3 regions of the Thauera sp. WH-1 genome follow, and region 3 is predicted to be linked to each of the others. Evidence: riboswitches for the same ligand, from Rfam matches in the RefSeq annotation. Region 3 holds a riboswitch; each other region holds the start of a gene.
The links. Region 3 has a riboswitch for cobalamin ahead of bluB (5,6-dimethylbenzimidazole synthase). Riboswitches for the same ligand answer to the same signal wherever they lie in the genome.

Region 1: another riboswitch for cobalamin. It lies ahead of ACMV5O_RS08905 (GNAT family N-acetyltransferase); the one in region 3 lies ahead of bluB (5,6-dimethylbenzimidazole synthase).
Region 2: another riboswitch for cobalamin. It lies ahead of ACMV5O_RS03930 (TonB-dependent receptor); the one in region 3 lies ahead of bluB (5,6-dimethylbenzimidazole synthase).

The regions. Positions count from the first base shown of each region.
Region 1 is NZ_JBLQGP010000007.1:24,617-28,887, forward strand. It holds gene ACMV5O_RS08895 (cytochrome c) at 1-407, shown strand, start outside; gene ACMV5O_RS08900 (sigma-54-dependent Fis family transcriptional regulator) at 514-1,884, opposite strand; cobalamin riboswitch at 2,013-2,221, shown strand; gene ACMV5O_RS08905 (GNAT family N-acetyltransferase) at 2,378-2,950, shown strand; gene ACMV5O_RS08910 (ribonucleoside-diphosphate reductase subunit alpha) at 3,008-4,271, shown strand, end outside.
Region 2 is NZ_JBLQGP010000002.1:339,450-343,720, reverse strand. It holds gene ACMV5O_RS03930 (TonB-dependent receptor) at 1-1,718, opposite strand, end outside; cobalamin riboswitch at 1,852-2,088, opposite strand; gene cobU (bifunctional adenosylcobinamide kinase/adenosylcobinamide-phosphate guanylyltransferase) at 2,181-2,729, shown strand; gene ACMV5O_RS03920 (Uma2 family endonuclease) at 2,791-3,360, shown strand; gene cobT (nicotinate-nucleotide--dimethylbenzimidazole phosphoribosyltransferase) at 3,376-4,271, shown strand, end outside.
Region 3 is NZ_JBLQGP010000011.1:133,535-137,805, forward strand. It holds gene nirB (nitrite reductase large subunit NirB) at 1-1,424, opposite strand, end outside; gene ACMV5O_RS12485 (DUF924 family protein) at 1,813-2,412, shown strand; cobalamin riboswitch at 2,524-2,718, shown strand; gene bluB (5,6-dimethylbenzimidazole synthase) at 2,767-3,567, shown strand; gene pqqA (pyrroloquinoline quinone precursor peptide PqqA) at 3,747-3,821, shown strand; gene pqqD (pyrroloquinoline quinone biosynthesis peptide chaperone PqqD) at 3,884-4,186, shown strand; gene pqqE (pyrroloquinoline quinone biosynthesis protein PqqE) at 4,155-4,271, shown strand, end outside.

The sequences.
Region 1 (4,271 bases), on a different contig from region 3:
CCCTCGCCGCCTGCTCCCAGCAGGTCGAGGACACCCACCCCGACAAGCCGGTGACGCAGCGCCAGGAGGCCTTCAAGGCCATGCTGCGCACCTTCGAACCGATGGGCACGATGCTGCGCACCGATCGCTACGATGCCGACACCTTCGCGCGCATGGCGCTGGAGCTGAAGGCCTTGCGCGACAAGCCCTGGGCGCACTTCGGCGCCGACACCAACTACCCGCCGACCAAGGCCAGGCCGGCGGTGTGGCAGAAGACGGCAGAGTTCGAACAGCGGCGGGAGCACTTCATCGCCACCACCGACGGCCTGTTCGAGGCGGCCGAAGGGCGCAACGCGGCCGAGGTGCGCCGCGCGTACGAAGCGGTTCAGGACAGCTGCAAGGCCTGCCACCGAGACTTCCGTCGCTGAGTCCTCGAGCCGGCACCTGCGCCAGGCGCGCGTGCGTGTGCTTGCCCCACCCTCTATGGCAGTCCCGCCCATGGCAGGCGGGGTCCTTGCACGGAAGTCGCCCACTTCAGGGCTCACCCCCCGTAAGGTCCAGTTCCTTCAGGCGCCGGTACAAGGTCCGTTCGCTGAGACCCAGCCGCCGGGCAAGCTCGCTTCGGCTGCCGCGATGATTTCGCACCGCGCGCAGCAGCGCCTGTCGCTGCACCTCCGCCAGGTCCAGGTCTGCCCGCGTCGCGCTGCTGGCGGGTGCTGCGCTCGTGTCTCCCTGTGCGGGCGCATGCGGGTCCTCGGGAACCAGCACCTCCTCGGGCAAGTGCTCGACACCGATCGTTTCGCCGTCACACATCAGGCTGGCGCGTTCGAGCACATTGCGCAGTTCGCGCACGTTGCCCGGGAAGGGATAGGCCTGCAGCACCCGCAAGGCCGCGGCTGACAGGCGCAGCCGACGTTTCGGCGCGACGCGCTCGAGCAGGGAGTCGACCAGCAGCGCCAGGTCGCCCTCGCGCTCGCGCAGGGCCGGCACCGCGATCGGAAAGGTGTTGATGCGAAAGTACAAATCCTGCCGGAAGCTGCCCTCGGCGATCATCCGCTTGAGTGGCCGATGCGTGGCCGACACGAGGCGTATGTCGGCCCGGCGCAACTCGGTGGAACCGACGCGACGATAGGTGCCGGTCTCGAGCAGCCGCAACAGCTTCACCTGCATGCTGAGCGGAATGTCGCCCACCTCGTCGAGGAACAGCGTGCCGCCGCTGGCGGCCTCGACCAGTCCTGGCTTGCGCGCCGTGGCGCCGGTGAAGGCCCCGCGCTCATGGCCGAACACCTCGCTCTCGAACAGGGTCTCGGGCAGGCCCGAGCAATCGACCACCACGAAGGGGCCTTCGGCGCGCCGGCTGGCCTCGTGTACCGCGCTCGCCAGCAGCTCCTTGCCCGTCCCCGATTCGCCCTGTAGCAACACGCTGGCATCCGACGGGGCCACGCGCGCGATCAACTCGAGCATGCGCTGGAAGGCGGGCGAGCGGCCGATGAGGCCGCGGTGGTCGGACACCCCGCGCGCGACATGCATGGGCTCCATCTTCTCGATGAACCAGGCGATCTCACCGCTCGAATCCCGCACCGGCGACAGCTCGATGTTGACGTACTCCTCCCCGCGCGGCGTGTGATGCAGATGCAGCACGCGCTCGCGCTGGCCCGACTTCAGGCTGCGCGCCAGCGGGCAGGACTCGCCGGCGTGATCACAGGGCACGCTGTAGTGGTGGCTGACGTCGTAGCAGGACCTGCCGACGACGCTGCGCCCTTCCGAGAAGGCGCGCCGGTAGGCCGCGTTGGCCGCGATGATGCGGTAGTCGCGGTCACACAGGATGTGTGGCTCGGCGAGGGTCTCGAGAAAGGACACCAGCTCGGGGAGGGGACGCGGACTGGAACGCGGATCGATCGGCATGATGTGTCACTTGCGGCGGTGCGGATGGCAGGAGTCTGCCGCGCTGGCAGAGTGCGGGTCAATGGCGGGGTGCCGACATCCACCGCCGCGGTGGCCGAGCTGTTTGACATTCCCTGCGCGCCAGCGCTACCCTGCGCCCCGTTCATGGTTGTCTGCCGTCATCGGCAGGCATGAAAAGGGAATCCGGTGCGGCGCCCTGCGCGCCCAACCCGGAGCTGCCCCCGCAACTGTAATCGGCGAGTCCTGCGCCCTCTCTGCCACTGGAATCTTTCCGGGAAGGCTGGCGCAAGGCGATGACCCGTGAGCCAGGAGACCTGCCATGCACATCACCTTCAACAGTTTGGGGCGGGGTGTCCCTGACAAGAGGCATGGCTCACACCATTTCACTTGCTCGTTTTCCTGATGGCACGGCAGCACCGCATGGCATTGCCATGCGCGTGACGCATCACGCCCGTGCGTCGGAGATCCGCCCTGCCCGCACCGGATCTCCGCCATGTCCACCGTCGACCGCCCCGCTGCAACGCTGACACCGCCGACCGATTCCACGGGCGCCGTTCTGAGGCCGATGTTCCGCTTCGGCCCCGCCGACGCCCCCCGCATCCTCGAACACCTTCTTGCGCTGGATGCCGATGACCGCCTGCTGCGCTTCAGCCACGGCATCCGCGACGAAGGCATCGCCGCCTACGTCGCCACGCTCGATTTCGCACGCGACCATGTGCATGGTCTGGGCACCGCACAAGGCGACATCGTCGCCCTCGCCCATGTCGCGGTGCGCGATGGGGAGGTCGACTTCGGGCTCAGCGTCACCGCAACTCATCGCCAGCGCGGACTGGGCCGAGCAATGTTCAACCACGTCATTGCACTGGCCCGCCTGCACGGCGCAGGCCGGATCGTGTGTCACAGCGTCAGCCCGGCGGTACTCCACATGGCTGCCGCCGGCGGCTTCCGTCGGCCTGGCGGCAGCCACACCGCCCCCCTGACGCTGGATCTGCGGGCCGAGTCCCACGCCGGCGACGACGCCCACTCTTGCCCGGCCCCCAGCGCAATCAGCCTCGCGGCCGCCTGAAGCTCGCCTTCCCTCAGTAACCCGTTTCATCCGCACTCACCCAGACGAGGACCACCCGTGGACCGACTTCCCGCCGAAGCACGTGATAGCGCCATGCAACTCGCCGCCTTCCAGATCATCCGCCGCAATGGCGCCGTCGTTGCCTTCGATCCGAACAAGATCGCCGTCGCCATGACCAAGGCCTTTCTCGCCGTCGAGGGCCGCCAGGGCGCAGCGTCCTCGCGCGTGCGCGACATCGTGGCCCGACTCACCGATACCGTGGTCGGCGCCCTCACCCGTCGCCTGCCCGACGGCGGCATGCTGCACATCGAGGACATCCAGGACCAGGTCGAGCTGGCGCTGATGCGCTCGGGCGAGCACGACGTCGCGCGCGCCTACGTGCTCTACCGCGAACGCCGCGCTGCCGAACGCGCGGCGCAGAAGGACGCCGACGCGCAGGCGGGCGGCGCCGGCCCCGTGCTGCACGTCGTCGATGGCGAAGCGCGCCGCCCGCTCGACCGCGCCGCCCTGCTCACCGTGTGCCGCGAGGCCTGCGCGGGACTGGACGGGGTGTCCGCCGACACCGTGCTCGAACACGCCCTGCACAACCTCTACGACGGCGTGCCGGTCGCCGCCGTGCGCCAGGCCCTGGTGCTGGCCGCGCGCACGCTGATCGAGCGCGAGCCGGACTACGGCCGCGTCGCCGCCCGCCTGCTGCTGTCGGCGATCCGCGTCGAGGTCATCGGGCGCGAAACCGCGCAGGCCGACATGGCCGACCCCGAGCACGGCTATGCCGCCTGCCTGCCCGCCTTCATCCGCCAGGGCATCGAGGCGGAGCTGCTCGATCCGCGCCTGGCCGACTTCGACCTCGCCCGCCTGGCTGCGGCGATCCGGCCCGAGCGCGACCTGCAGTTCGACTACCTCGGCCTGCAGACCCTTTACGACCGCTACTTCCTGCATATCGACGGCCGCCGCATCGAGCTGCCGCAGACCTTCTTCATGCGGGTGGCGATGGGCCTCGCGATCAACGAGATCGACCGCGAGGCGCAGGCCATCGCGTTCTACGAGCTGCTGTCGTGCTTCGACTTCATGAGCAGCACGCCGACGCTGTTCAACAGCGGCACCCGCCATGCGCAGCTGTCATCCTGCTACCTGACGACGGTGGCCGACAGCCTCGAGGACATCTACCAGTCGATCAAGGAAAACGCCCTGCTGCAGAAGTTCGCCGGCGGTCTGGGCAACGACTGGACGCCGGTGCGTGCGCTCGGCAGCCGCATCAAGGGCACCAACGGCCAGAGCCAGGGCGTGATCCCCTTCCTCAAGGTGGTCAACGACACCGCGG
Region 2 (4,271 bases), on a different contig from region 3:
ACATGCGAGACGTTCAGACTGCCGTTTTCGGCCACGCGGAAGTTGAGACCCGCAACCAGGCTGTGCCGCGACACCCCCGGCAGATCCTTACCATCGTAGGCGCCACCTCCATCGGCTTCACGGTCGATTCTCGCCAGCGTCCAAGCGTAGTTCAGCAGTACGGCCGCGGTCGGCGTCACCTGGAAGCTGTTCTGCACCTCGAAACCATATTTGTGCGACTTGTCGATATTGGTGTTGTTGTAGGACGTAGGCTCAAGATAGATCTCATTCTTCAGACGGGCGTAGAAGAGCGCGGCCTTCAACCGGTTGCGCTCAGTGAAGTGGTTAAGCCCGAGGGTCAGCGTACGGGTCTTCGCAGGCTCGATGAAACCGTTAAAGCTCTTGCCGACAAACTGATACAGGGGAGGCGGGCCGTATATGCTCTTGAAAAAGCGGTCGATATCCGGCGCCAGGAAGGCGTCGCTATAGCTAGCAAATACCGATAGAGCAGGGTCGACGCGATAGTTCGCACCGGCCTCCCATGAGGTCAGACGCTCCTCCTCCCCTAGTGCCGCACCCAAGACAGGCTTGTAGCCGTACTCAACGTGTTCCCGACGGACACCGGCCGACAGGGTGAGTCGGTCGAGAACATATTGCCCATGCAGAAACCAGCCCAAGTTCTCCTTCGTGGTCACCCCGTCCGGATCGACACGCTCGCCATCGAAGCGCTGCACACCCGTGTTCACTGCTAGGCCACCCCGCTGAAACTGCAGCGCAAGCTCGTCAGCGAGGTACCTGTACTCGGATTCCGGAGACGGCACGTACGCGGAACTCTTCTCCTCGTCCTGATGGCGAGCGGTGACCCGCCACTCGGGACTCAGCACATAGTCTGCACCGAGACTCCAGTGCTCAGCATCGAACCTCTGGCGGGTGTAGTTGCCACCGTTGTTCACTGCCGGATCAGCGCGAAACTGAGCCAACGACAGCGAACTCGGATACCGCGTGTCAATTCTGGATGCGCCCGCCTCGAAGTCGAGGCGCAGCCCGTCAGTCGGCTTCACACCTGTAGCCACTCGCCAGGTATTGGCCTCCGACTGGTCACGATGCCCGGACGGATCCTTGTCGCTGAAACCACCGAATTTGCCGTGGTCCAAGGTCGCGGAAAAGTCGAACCGATCGCGCACGATACCCGCCGTAGCCACGCCACCACGCGTACCGTAATTCCCTGCATAGGCGTCCAGGCGCACACCTTCGCGTGGCTTGGTGTAGATCTGAATGGTCCCGGCCGTAGCTCCATCGCCGTACAGCACGGCGCCGCTACCCTTCGTGATCTCGATGCGATCGATGTCTGCAAGAGCAATCGATCCAATTAGTTGCGGCACCATGTCGATGTTGTTGAGCCTGCGGCCATCGACCGAAACGACAACGTTCTGATGCCCGTTCGCGCTGCCGTAGCCACGCATGCTGATTTGCGGCGTATAACGGTTGCCATAACTCGGCGTTACCTGGAGCGAGGTTTGCAGCGCCAGATAGTCGTAGAGCGAGTTCGCACCCGAGCGCTCGATGGCCTCGCGGGTATGCACTTCGGACGCATAGGGCGCATCTTGGTCCTGCATGTCGATGCGGGTAGCGGAAACGACCACGGGCGCGGCAGTGCGCTCCTGTGCGAACGCCGTCGGGGCGGAAAACGAGAGCGCTGCGGGCACGGAAAGCGCCGCAGCGACAAGACGGATCTTCATTGTTCGTACTCCCTTCGCCATGCCGTGCGTCCCCGCACACCATGGCAACTTCACATGGACGCACCGCGAGCCAGGTAGAACCGAAGAGAGTAGGAAGAAGCCACCACGCCCGTCGCCGCCACCCCGCGGCACATCCGCCAATTCGCGTTCCGGCCGGTCTCCGGGCTCGTGCGCTGTGCCGGCGGGGCCGGACGGGTGGATCGCCTTCCCGGGAGAGCATTCCCAGTGGCTGCATGACACACCTTGCGCGCACTTACCGTTGCGGGGGCAGCACAGGCATTGCGGCCTCGTTTGCGAGGGGCCGCGCACCTGTTTCCCGTTTAACCCTGGGCGAGAAACGCCCGCGGGCACCGATAACGCGCTGCCCCTTCCAGGGCAGTGGGGGCGGATGATACCGTACGGCCGCGTATCGTGCACTGCAATAAAATACAGATTCCTCGGATGCAAGGACCTGCCAGAACAATGACATGCGAACTGATCCTCGGCGGCGCCCGCTCCGGCAAGAGCCGCGAGGCCGAGCGCCGGGCTGAAGAATCCGGCCTGGCGGTGACGGTGATCGCCACCGCCGAGGCGCTCGACGAAGAGATGGCGGCCCGCATCCGCCGCCACCAGGCCGACCGCCCGGCGGCCTGGCGCACCGTCGAGGCGCCGGTCGCGCTCGCCGACACGCTGCGCCGCGAGGCCGCCCCGGGGCGCTGCGTGGTGGTCGACTGCCTGAGCCTGTGGGTGAGCAACCTGCTGGTCGACGCCGACCATCTGCCGCCAGGAGCCGGAGCGGAGGAACTGCCGCTGTTCCGCCGCGAGCGCGACGCGCTGCTCGCCACCCTGCCCACGCTTCGGGGCCACATCATCCTGGTCGCCAACGAGGTCGGCCTCGGACTGGTGCCGGAGACGCCACTCGGACGCCTGTTCCGCGACGAGGCCGGCCGCCTCAACCAAGTGGTGGCGGCGCTGTGCTCGCGCGTGGTGTTCGTCGCCGCCGGCCTGCCGCTGGTGCTGAAGCAGGGCTAAACTGCGGAACGACAAGACGTTTCAGGGGACTGCGATGGGCCTGCCTGCAGAAAGGCACAAGATGACGCTGAATGACTTCCTCGCCTGGGAGGCCGAACAGCCCGAGCGCTGGGAGTTCTTCAACGGCGAGGCCTCCATGATGGCTGGCGGGTCTGATGTGCACAACGCCATCAGCCTCAACACGACGTTTGCACTCCGTACGGCCTTCGCGGGTTCGCGCTGCAAGGTCTTCATGTCCGACGTCCGCCTGCGTCTGGCCGAGTCGGACGACCTGTTCTACCCCGACGTCTTCGTCACCTGCTCGGAGGCCGACAGTGCCCGCCGCCAGGTCAAGGAAGACCCTGCGCTGATCGCCGAGGTGCTGTCACCCTCGACCGAGGCCTACGACCGCGGCGACAAGTTTGCCGCCTACCGCCGCTTTCCCGGCCTGAAGACCGTGCTCTTGCTGTCGCAGGACCGCCCTCATGTCGAGTGCTACACCCGCGGCGAGGACGGGTACTGGATCCTCAGCGAAGCGAGCGGGGACAGCGCCAGCCTCACCCTGCCTGCTTTCGGCTTCGAACTCGCGCTGGCCGAGTTGTATCGCGACCTGCCGGATGCCGCGCAACAAACCCAGACCGCCGCACCCTGAGACCCCACCACCCGCATGACACCCTTTGCCATCACCGCGCCCGACAGCCTGCTCGCCGCTGCACTGCAACACAAGATCGACCGCAAGACCAAGCCGCTCGGCGCGCTCGGCCGGCTGGAGGCGCTGGCGCGCCAGATCGGCCTGGTGCAGCAGCGCCTGGAACCCGAGATCCGCCAGCCGCACATCGTGGTCTTCGCCGGCGACCACGGCGCCGCGCGTGCCGGCGTATCGGCCTACCTGCAGGACGTCACCTGGCAGATGGTGGAGAACTTTCTCGCCGGCGGCGCGGCCATCAACGTCTTCAGCCGCCAGATGGGGCTGGGGCTGAGCGTGGTGGATGCGGGCGTCAATCACGACTTTGGCGCACGCCCGGGCCTGATCGACGCCAAGATCGGCCCCGGTACGCAGAACTACCTCGATTGCCCGGCGATGAGTCCGGCGCAGCGCGACCTGGCGCTGGAGCGCGGCCGCGGCATCGCCCAAGCGCTCGCCGGCAACGGTTGCAACTGCGTCGGCTTCGGCGAGATGGGCATCGGCAACACCGCCTCGGCCTCGCTGATCACGCATTGCCTGGTCGGCGCCGAGCACGATGCCGAGCTGTACACCGTCACCGGCCGCGGTACCGGCCTGGACGACGCCGGCCTGTTCCACAAGCGCAGTCTGCTCGCCCAGGCCCTGGCGCGCGGCGGCCGGCCCAGCGACCCGCTGGCCGTGCTGGCCGAATACGGCGGCTTCGAGATCGCGATGATGGCCGGCGCCATGCTCGGCGCGGCAGAAAAGCGCATGCTGGTGCTGGTCGACGGCTTCATCGTCACCGCGGCCCTGCTCGTCGCCCACGCCATCGACCCGCGGATCCTCCCCTACTGCGTGTTCGCACATCGATCGCAGGAGCCCGGCCACCGCGTGCAGCT
Region 3 (4,271 bases):
ATGCCGAGGCGGGCCAGCTCGGCGTTCATGATCTGCGTCACCAGCGGCACGCAGCCGCCACAGCTGGCACCGGCCTTGGTGCAGGCCTTGAGCGCGCCGATGGTGGTGGCGCCGTCGCCCACCGCGGCGCAGATCTGGCCCTTGCTGACGTTGTTGCACGAGCAGATCTGGGCGGACTCGGGCAGGGCGTCGGCACCGAGGCCGGGCCTGGCCTTGCCGTCGCCGGCGGGCAGGATCAGGAACTCGGGGTCGGCCGGCAGCGCGAGGCCGTTGAGCGCCATCTGCAGCAGCGTGCCGTACTCGTCGGCATTGCCGACCAGCACCGCGCCGAGCAGGCGCTTGCCGTCCGCGCTGACGACGATCTTCTTGTAGATCTGCTTGCACTCGTCGGCGTAGCGGAAGCTGCGGCAGCCCGGCGTCCTGCCGTGGGCGTCGCCGATGCTGGCCACATCGACGCCCATCAGCTTGAGCTTGGTGCTCATGTCGGCGCCGCCAAACGCGGCCTGGGCATCACCGGCCAGCTGGCGGGCGGCGATGCGCGCCATGTCGTAGCCGGGCGCCACCAGGCCGAAGGTCTGGTCGCGCCAGGCCGCGCACTCGCCGATCGCGAGGATGGCCGGATCGCTGGTGCGGCAGTGGTCGTCGACCGCGATGCCGCCGCGGGCGCCGACCGCCAGCGCGTTCTGGCGCGCCAGCTCGTCGCGCGGACGGATGCCGGCGGAGAACACGATCATGTCGGTTTCCAGGTGGGTGCCGTCGGCAAACACCATGCGGTGGCGGGCGCTGCGGCCGTCGGTGATCTCGACCGTGTTGCGCTCGGTGTGCACCTGCACACCCAGAGCCTCGATCTTGCTGCGCAGGATGCGGCCGCCTTCGTCGTCCACCTGCACCGCCATCAGGCGCGGGGCGAACTCGACGACATGGGTCTCGAGGCCGAGGTCGCGCAGCGCCTTGGCGCACTCCAGGCCGAGCAGCCCGCCGCCGACGACGACGCCCTTGCGCGAGGTCGCGCCGGCCGCCTTCATCGCCTCGAGGTCCTCGATGGTGCGATAGACGAAGCAGTGTTCGCGCTCGCTGCCCTTGACCGGCGGCACGAAGGGGTAGGAGCCGGTGGCCAGCACCAGCTTGTCGTAGGGCAGGGTGACGCCGTCCTGCGTCGTCACCGTGCGCGCACGGCGGTCAATGGCCGCCGCGCGGCTGCCGAGGCGCAGCGTGAAGCCTGCTTCGTCGAAGAAGCCGGGCGCGACCAGCGAGAGGTCTTCCGCCGTCTTGCCGGCGAAGAATTCGGACAGGTGCACACGGTCGTAGGCCATCCGTGGCTCCTCGCACAGGACGGTGACCTCCGCAGCGGGGATCTGCAGCTGGCGGAGCTCCTCGAGGAACTTGTGGCCGACCATGCCATGGCCAACGAGAACGATCTTCATGCTGGTATCACTCATTCGGCCCTGCGTACGGCCTGGTGACACCTGGGCACGGGCTTGCCCGGCTCAAGCATGACGGCCCCCGCAGGACGCGGTTCGACATCGGTTGGAATTGGCCGGCGGATCGCGCATCGCGAGCCACCGGCCCCCACCGGCGTTGGCGGAGGCTGCCCTGCGTCGCGTCGTCGCTGGCGCAGGTATGGGTCAGTAAAGCAGGGACCGTGCCAGGGTGCAGATGCCCTGGATCAGGCCGTTCTCGCCCTGGCGGCGCGCACTCGGGGGCAAATGATGCACCGCAACGGTGCCGCTGCTCACCAGGGTGGTGCGAATGCAGGCCGCCGCGCACGTGGGCTATGCTTCCAGTCCTCGCCTTCGGCCCTGGGAGGCCCGCATGGAAACCCCGGATACGATCCACGCCTTCTGGTTCGGTACCGCCGCCGATGACGATGCGGTGATTGCGCAACAGTCGGCGCTGTGGTGGCGCAAGCAGGCCGACGTCGATGCGCAGATCAGGCAGCGCTTCGCGCCCTGGGTCGCGCGCGCGGCGGGTGGCGAACTCGACGCCTGGCTCAGGGATGCGCGCGGGCGGCTGGCGTTGATCCTGCTGACCGACCAGTTTCCGCGCAACATCTGGCGCGGCGAGGCGGCGGCCTTCGCCTTCGACGTGCTGGCCCTGCGCTGGGCGAAGGAGAGCTTGCGTCTCGGGCTGGACACGGCGCTGCGCGCGGTCGAGCGGGTCTTCATCTACCTGCCGCTGGAACATTCCGAGGACCTGGGCGACCAGCGTGAAGCCGTGCGCCTGTTCGACCAGCTCGCCGCCAGCGTGCCGGCGCACGCCAAGGCCAGCTTCGACGGCTATGTCGACTACGCCCGCCGCCACCTGGCCGTCATCGAGCGCTTCGGACGCTTTCCGCACCGCAATGCCGCGCTGGGGCGCGAGACGAGCCCGGACGAAGCCGCCTTCCTGCAGCAGCCCGGCTCGTCCTTCTGAGCCCGCACCGGCAGGCGTCGGCCACGCGCGGCAAGGGGCGGTGTGGGGTGGAGCGTGGGGTGGGCACTGCGCCACGAATCCGACCCGCCGGGCGGCGCTCCCGCTAGAATCCGCCCTGTATTGCTTCGGGGTGCCCGCGATCAGCGCGGGAGAATCGGGAAGGCGGTGCCAATCCGCCGCGCGCCCAGCGCCGTGAAGGGGATTGTCCGGGCAAGGTTCGCCCAGCCACTGGTCCGCAAGGACCGGGAAGGCGCCCGGACGAGAGGATCCGTAGCCGGAAGACCGGCCTCGAAGTGTTCTGCACAGCCGCCTGGTCGGCGGCTGTCTCCTGCTCGACGACAAGGGGAATACTTCATGAGCAGCCCGACGCAGGCGCATTTCGCGCCGCTGTGCGACAACGCGCGTGAGCGTTTCGAGAACGACGCGCCTACCCGTTTCCAGACCGACCCGCAGTTCAGTGCCGCCGAGCGCGACGCGGTGCACCGCGCCATCCACACCCGCCGCGACGTGCGCGGCGAATTCCGCCCCGACCCGATTCCCGACGCGGTGCTTGCGCGCGTGCTCACCGCCGCCCATCACGCGCCCTCGGTCGGCTTCATGCAGCCGTGGGACTTCATCCTCGTGCGTTCGCGCGAGGTGCGCGCGCGGATCCACGCCGATTTCCTCGCCGCCCATGCCGAAGCCGAGCAGATGTTCGACGCGGGCAAGCGCGCCACCTACCGCAATCTCAAGCTCGAGGGCATCCTCGAGTCGCCGCTCAACCTGTGCATCACCTGCGACCGCCGCCGCCACGGCCCGGTGGTGATCGGCCGCACCCATATCGGCGCGATGGACATCTATAGCGCGGTGTGCGCGGTGCAGAACCTGTGGCTCGCCGCGCGCGCCGAGAACCTCGGCGTGGGCTGGGTCAGCATCCTGCATGAGCAGGCGCTGCGCGAGGCGCTTGGCATCCCGCCCGAGATCATCCCGATCGCCTACCTGTGCATCGGCTACGTGAAGGACTTTCACGCCCGCCCGGAGCTGGAGAGCGCCGGCTGGTTGAAGCGCATGCCGCTGACCGAGCTGCTGCACTTCGATGGCTGGCGCGGGCCGGCCGACGCTGCCGGCGAGCAACTGGCCGAGGCGATCCGCCAGGTGCAGCCTATCGCGCGTTGACCCAGGTCAACGCCGGTGCAGCTTGCTGAAGAATCATGATTTCCGCGAGCGCGGGCTCGCGATCCTGCCGATGGCCCAACCCCGATTCTGCGGATCCCGCTGCGCGGCTCGCAGGCGATGATGGCCACGAACCGGCCGCCGCGCCGGTTCGCCCACCATCATTCCAGAGGAGACCCATCATGCAGTGGACCGACCCCGCGTATTGCGACATCCGTCTCGGCTTCGAAGTCACCGCCTACGTCTACGTGCGCTGACGCCTGCGAGCCCGGCCGCCCGCGGGCGGACCGGGGCCTGCCAACCCGCAGCCGAGGCCCGCATGACCGCCACCGCGACCCCGAACCCGCCCGACGCGGACGAGCGCTACGCGCTCAACCCGATGTACCTGTTCCGCTGGGAGCCGACGCAGGACTCGCACGTCCTGCTCTACCCCGAGGGCATCGTCAAGCTCAACCAGACCGCTGGCGACATCATCGAGCGCTGCGACGGCAATCGCACCGTCGCCGAGCTGATTGCCGACCTGCAGCAGCGCTACCCGGGCGACGACGCGCGCGTCGCCGAGGGCGTATACAAATTCCTGGAGGTGTTCCGTGCCAAAGGATGGATCCGTCGTCAGGCTTGACGGGCAGGGCAAGCCGCTGTGGCTGGTGCTCGAGCTCACCTATCGCTGCCCGCTCAAGTGCCCGTGGTGCAGCAATCCGGTCGAC